2 regions of the Plantibacter lichenum genome follow, and region 1 is predicted to be linked to the other one. Evidence: predicted binding sites of a transcription regulator. Region 1 holds the regulator's gene; the other holds the start of a gene.
What was found. The regulator LexA, encoded in region 1, represses DNA repair genes until DNA is damaged. The targets are predictions, from matches to a motif close to TCGAACANNTGTTCGA.

Region 1 (3,415 bases):
GGCGCTCGGCGCGGACACCGTCGTCGCGGACTCCGAACTCGCGCCCAGCCAGCGCCGCGCGCTCGAAGACGCGGTCGGCGTCAAGGTCATCGACCGCACCGCCGTCATCCTCGACATCTTCAGTCAGCACGCCAAGAGCCGTGAGGGCAAGGCCCAGGTCGAACTCGCGCAGCTCGAGTACCTGCTTCCCCGCCTTCGCGGTTGGGGTGAGTCCATGAGCCGTCAGGCCGGTGGACAGGTCGGCGGCGCCGGAGCCGGCATGGGCTCGCGCGGCCCGGGTGAGACGAAGATCGAACTCGACCGCCGTCGCATCCACACCCGGATGGCGAAGCTCCGGAAGCAGATCGTCGCCATGAAGCCCGCCCGCGAGGCCAAGCGCGCGAACCGAAAGCGGAACACCGTGCCGTCGGTCGCGATCGCCGGGTACACGAACGCCGGCAAGTCGAGCCTGCTGAACCGCATCACGAAGGCCGGCGTCCTCGTCGAGAACTCGCTCTTCGCGACCCTCGACGCCACGGTGCGCCGGAACGTGACCTCCGACGGCCGCGAGTACACGCTCGCCGACACCGTCGGTTTCGTGCGCAACCTGCCGCACCAGCTCGTCGAGGCGTTCCGTTCGACGCTCGAGGAGGTCGCGGACAGCGATGTCATCGTGCACGTCGTCGACGCGTCGCACCCCGACCCCGCCGGCCAGATCGCTACAGTCCGCGACGTCATCGGCGAGGTGGGCGCACGCGGGATCCGCGAACTCGTCGTCTTCAACAAGTCCGATCTCGTCGACGACGGGCAACTGCTCGTCCTCCGCGGGCTCGAACCGGACGGCATCTTCGTCTCGGCCCGCACGGGCGCCGGCATCGACGAGCTCATGGAGCGCATCGAGGCAGTGCTGCCCTCGCCGAGCCGCGAGCTGCACGTCCTCGTGCCCTACGAACGCGGCGACCTCGTGACGATTCTGCACGAGCGCGGCAAGGTCGTCGAGACGGCGTACGACGAGCACGGCACGATCGTGCACGCGTTCGTGAACGACGAGATCGCTGCGCTGCTCGAACCGTTCGCGGTCGCGCCCGCCGCCGCTCGCGAGCTCCTCGCAGCCCATCCGGCAGAGGTCGCGCCGACGGCCTGAATCGGCTGATCCTGCAGCTGCGTGCCACGGCATCGATCAAGAACATCATCGAATCCAGGCGCGACGTGCGTGGGCGGGTCGCAGCGAACGCCTAGCTGGCGGAGCAACGACGAAGGGCCGGATCGACTTGATCCGGCCCTTCGTCGTGTTCGGGGCCCGAGTGCGGGGCGCCGCCCGCGTCAGACGCTGCGAAGAACGGCTACGACCTTGCCGAGGACGTCGGCGTGGTCGCCCAGGATGGGTTCGAACGCGGAGTTTCGCGGGAGCAGCCAGGTGTGGCCGTCGCGCTGGCGGAAGACCTTCACCGTGGCCTCCTCGTCGAGCATGGCCGCGACGATGTCACCGTTCTCCGCCGTCTTCTGCTCGCGTACGACGACCCAGTCGCCGTCGCAGATCGCGGCGTCGATCATCGATTCGCCGACGACCTTCAACATGAAGAGCTCGCCCTTGCCGACGAGCTGGCGGGGGAGTGGGAAGATCTCCTCGACCTGCTGCTCAGCGGTGATGGGGATGCCGGCTGCGATGCGGCCGACGAGCGGGACCATGGCTGCGTCGCCGACGGGCGGGGCCGTCTCCGGGACGCTGCCCTCGACGGCGCTCGGGAGATCGATGAGGATCTCGAGCGCACGCGGCCGGTTGGGGTCGCGACGCAGGTACCCGCTCAGTTCGAGCTGGTTGAGCTGGTGGGTCACGCTCGACAGGGAGGCGAGACCGACCGCGTCGCCGATCTCCCGCATGCTCGGCGGGTACCCCTGGGATGCGACGGCGCGCTGGATCACGTCGAGGATGGCGAGCTGCTTGTCGCTCAGGCTCTTCCTCCGGCGTGTGCCCGTTCGTTCCTGAGCCCCGTCGCTCCTACCGTTCGCTGCCATGTCGCTCCTGCCCGGACCAGTGTCAGTGGGTGCTGGTGTACTCGTTCCAACACTCGAAACTGTATCCAACCCGAGTGCCAGAGACAAACATTCGTTCGAGCGTGTCGCAGGTTTTCGAGGAAATAGATCCGAAGACGTGCTTGAACATTCGAACAATCGAAGATATATTCGGAACATAGCTTCGCATCCGGTGCTCCTGGCCGAACACCGGATGCGAAACCTCGTCAGGAAGACCCGCACTTCCTGCAGACGAGCACTTGGAGGTAGTCATGACTGCAGCACTCATCGGATTCCCGTCGATGCCGACACAAGCGATGCCGACACAAGCGATGCCGACACAAGCGATGCCGACACAAGCGATGTCCGCACGGGCCGTGCCCGGATCCGCATCGACGCCCTCACGCACGGCACTGTCGCACTCGCGACTCCGTCTCACACGACGAGGCCGCGTGGTCTTCACCGTGCTCGCAGCCCTCCCGCTCGTCGTCGCCGTAGCCGTGCTGTCCGTCGGCGCAGGATCCGCTGCGGCGTCGGGGCCCGGGGTAGCCGGTCAGTCCGTCCAGTTCACCTACGTGACGGTCGACCCGGGGGAGTCCCTCTGGGAGCTCGCCGAGTCGATCGCGCCGTCGGCGGACCCGAGGGATGTCATCGCGGAGATCATGAACCTGAATCAGCTGTCCACCGCTCGTGTGGAGCCGGGGCAGCGTCTCGCCATCCCGCAGCAGTACGCGAGCTGAGCAGCCGGTCGATGCGTCGGTCGATGAGACGGCTGTTTCGCCGGTCTGCGGCGGTGTAGTCGGTACGATTGACGGGTGACCGCTCTCGACGACCTCCCCATCCGCGACGACCTTCGGGGGAAGATCCCCTACGGCGCTCCGCAGGCCCACGTGCCCGTTGCCCTCAACGTCAATGAGAACACGCACCCCATCCCTGAGGACGTCGCACACGACATCGTCGCCTCCCTTGCCGCCGCAGTCCTGACCGTCAACCGGTACCCGGACCGCGAGTTCACCGAACTGCGCGAGTCGCTCGCCCGCTACCTCGGCCACGGCGTGACCGCCGAACAGGTGTGGGCCGGAAACGGATCGAACGAGGTCCTGCAGCACATCCTCCAGGCGTTCGGCGGACCCGGCCGTTCGCTGCTCGGGTTCACCCCGACCTACTCGATGTATCCGCTGCTCGCCGCGGGCGTCGGCTCCACCTGGATCGCAGCGACCCGAGACGCCGATTTCGAGCTCTCCCCGGAGACGGCCGCAGCCCAGGTGCGCGAATCGGATCCGGACGTCATCTTCCTGTGCTCGCCGAACAACCCGACGGGCACGCCGCTCTCCCTCGAGACGATCGAGGCCGTCTACGAGGCGTCGAGCGGAATCGTCGTCGTCGACGAGGCGTACGCCGAGTTCGCGCCCGACGGAGAGGC
Region 2 (3,415 bases), on a different contig from region 1:
TCGCCGGTGGGTTCGGTGCTGCTGCTGCCGGCGGTACTGCTGCCGGTTCTGCGGGTGCCGCTGGTTCTACTGCCGGCGGGCTCGTCGGCGGTGGTTCGATCGTCGTCTATCTCGATGGTCACAAGCGTCACTGGAACGATGCGCGCCGTTCGTCCGACTTCGCTGCACGGCGTGACGGGATGGACGACACGGCGTTCACGATCGCTGTCGTCGATCGGCTTCGGGAGCGGTTCGGCATCGATCCGGCTCGTGTCTACGCCATCGGGTTCTCGAACGGTGGCCAGATGGTGATCCGTCTTGCTCATGAGATCCCGGATCGCCTGGCCGGCATCGCGATCGTCTCCGTCACGCAGTCCGTTCCGGCGGAGTTCGCGCCCGGTCCCGTGCCGTCGCGTGATGGTGGGCTTCCTGGTGCTGCTGTGCTGTCGAGTGCTGCTGTGCCGCCTGCCGATGTGCTTGCTCCGGCGCATCCTCATTCGCTGCCGACGATCCTCTTCCACGGCACCGCGGATCCGCTCGTGCCCTACGGTGGTGGGATGGCGAGCCTGTGGGGATTCCGTCCTCGTGGGCTCGGGATGTCGGCGCCAGAAACCGCTGCGTACTTCGCTGAGCGCAATGGTTTCCCGGTCGCTGGTGTGGGTTCTGGTGCTTCGGGGCTGCCGGGCGGTGTTGGCGGTGTTCCGACGACGTCCGCCGTGGACGCTCCGGGTCGTTCTCGGACGTCGATCGTTCGGACTGATTATCGTGCCGACGGGCTTCAGCCCGTCACGCTCGTGACGATCGAGGGTGGTGGACACGTCGTTCCGAACCCGAAGCGGGCTCCTCGGATCATGGGCAGATCGACCGATCGGCTCGTGGCTGCGGACTGGATCGCCGCCTTCTTCGGTCTGCTGGCCTGACGTTTGTTCTCGGCTTCCTGGCGCCGCGCTCTTTCCGCCCGGCCGCCGAGCCTGTCGAAGTGCGTCGCCCCAGCCCGGTCACTGAGTCCGTCGAAGTGTTCTCCCGGTCACTGAGCCTGTCGAAGTGCGTTGCCCTCGCAATACCGCCGCGCTTCTCGCTCCCGGTCACTGAGCCTGTCGAAGTGGGTCGCCCCAGCTCGGTCACTGAGACTGTCGAAGTGCGTCGCCCTCGCAATACCGCCGCGCCTCTCAGTCCCGGTCACTGAGCTTGTCGAAGTGTGGGGTCTAGGTGCGCAGAAGTTCTCCACAGATTCTTCGAACCCCTGTTCTAGAACACGTCTCCTTGGTATTCTTGATGAGTGGACATACCTTCGACTCCGGACGCGATCGCCGCTCGTCTCACGAGCCTCGGCGAGCAGATCGTCGCGGAAAACGTCTGTATCGCGGCAGCCGAAGCACGCAAGGCCACCCTGTTCGCCGAGGCCGCCCGCCTGTCCGACCTCACCGCGCTCACGCTCGCTCCTCCCGGCACGACCTCGGCCCGGGCGAAGGACCTCGCCCGTCTCTCCCTGCACCTGGAGCTCTCTGCGATGACGCGGGTTCCGGAGCGCACGATCCAACATCGCATCGCCGAGTCCAAAGTCCTCGTGGACCAGCTCCCTGCCACGCTTGCCGCGCTCTCCGGGGGTTCGATCTCGGTCGGGCATGCTCGGGTGATCGTGGAGCAGCTCGCGGATGTCGACTCTGCGGATCGTGCAGAGTTCGAGACTCGGATCCTGCCCCTCGCGCAGACCTGCACCGCGGCACAGCTGAAGCAGCTGGCTCGGCAGTTGCGGGAGAAGCTCCACCCGGAAACCATCGGTACCCGTCACCACCGGGCCAGGCAGGACCGCCACGTGACCCTGACCCCGGCACCGGATGGCATGTCGTGGCTGTCGATCCTCACCACGGCGACCATCGCAACTGCCGCCTACAACCGCCTGTCCGACCTCACTGCGGCCACGCAACGCCGCGGCGATTCCCGCACGCGTGCGCAGTTGATGGTCGACAACGCCCAGAGTCTGCTCCTCTACGGTGTCACGGCGTCTTCTGGGCGTCCCGCACTGGTCGCGGCGCCCATAACGGCCACACCAGTTGTCGAGGATGAGGAAGTCCCTGCGTGGGCGGCACGGTCCCTACCAGCGCGTCCCGCCGCGTCCATGGACGACGGGGCAACCACACCGACACCGAACGTGGCTGTCCTTGACCGTGGCCGCGCGGCCCTCTCGGCCCTTGAACCCCGCACCGCGACCCGTCCGCTCCCGAGCATCGAGGACATCACGGAAGGCATCATCCCCACCGTGCATGTCACGGTCCCGGTGATGACGATCCTTGGTCACGAGCACCAACCAGGTTCCCTCGAAGGCTACGGTCCCATCGACCCGGAGACCGCGGTCAGGCTGAGCGTGCACGCGAAGTCCTTCACCCGGATCCTCACCCACCCTGAGACCGGGGCGGTCCTCTCGGTGAGTCGAGAACGATACGTGCCACCCGCGGACATGAAACGAGCCCTCGCGATCCGAGACACCCACTGCCGAGCACCGGGCTGCAACCGCCTCGCGAAGGGATGCGAACTGGACCACACGGTCCCGTGGTCGGAGGGAGGTGAAACGTCGGTGGAGAACCTCGCGCACCTGTGTCCGAAGCACCACCACCTCAAACACGAAACCAACTGGTCCCTGGAACCGGGTCCGGACGGGGTGCTGCACTGGATCAGTCCGAGTGGTCAGGTATTCACCACGGAACCGGATCCCCCGGACTGGTACCCCCTCGAACCACTCCCTGACACATGACCACATCAACCCGGTCCCAGACCCTGCCGCACCCGGTCGCTGAGCTTGTCGAAGTGCGGACGACCCATATCCCCGACCCACACCCTTCGACAGGCTCAGGGACCGATACCGCACCCGGTCGCTGAGCCTGTCGAAGTGCGGACGCTTCGGATCCGTGCCCCCTTCCCTTCAACAGGCTCAGGGACCGACACGGCACCCGGTCACTGAGCTTGTCGAAGTGGAGACGCCCCAGATCCTCAAACCCCCGCCCTTTGACAGGCTCAGGGACCGAAAGGCTCAGGGACCGACAGGCTCAGGGGCCGAAAGCTCAGGGAACAGGGGTCAGATCGCGTCTACAACCTCACAGGAACGACAGCTAGACGACGCCAACCTCAACGTCACCCTCCACCGCACCCTCGACCTCAACAGCGCGCAGCTCTCGAGGACTCTGCTCCACGCGGTGGTCATGTTCCTCACGCTCACGCCCACGCGAACGCAGACGGCGAGCCGCACCGATCAACGACTCCGTGTACGGATGCCGACCACCCGCGAAGACCTCCTCAGTGGCTCCCACATCCACGAGCGAACCGTGATTGAGGACGGCGATCCGGTCGGCGATCCGACGAACGACAGCCAGATCATGCGTGATGAAGAGGTATGAGACACCGGTTCGTTCCTGCAACTCGGCGAGGAGATCGAGAATGC

Region 2: the regulator LexA is predicted to act here: its motif matches at 1,215-1,230, upstream of ACQ3HB_RS16620 (HNH endonuclease signature motif containing protein).

Annotation. Positions count from the first base shown of each region.
Region 1 covers NZ_JBOBFT010000014.1:31,756-35,170, reverse strand. Annotated here, with positions in the region: gene hflX (GTPase HflX) at 1-1,123, shown strand, start outside; gene lexA (transcriptional repressor LexA) at 1,303-1,995, opposite strand; gene ACQ3HB_RS17150 (LysM peptidoglycan-binding domain-containing protein) at 2,265-2,732, shown strand; gene ACQ3HB_RS17145 (histidinol-phosphate transaminase) at 2,808-3,415, shown strand, end outside.
Region 2 covers NZ_JBOBFT010000013.1:51,130-54,544, reverse strand. Annotated here, with positions in the region: gene ACQ3HB_RS16625 (CE1 family esterase) at 1-899, shown strand, start outside; gene ACQ3HB_RS16620 (HNH endonuclease signature motif containing protein) at 1,259-2,731, shown strand; gene ACQ3HB_RS16615 (ATP-binding cassette domain-containing protein) at 3,087-3,415, opposite strand, start outside.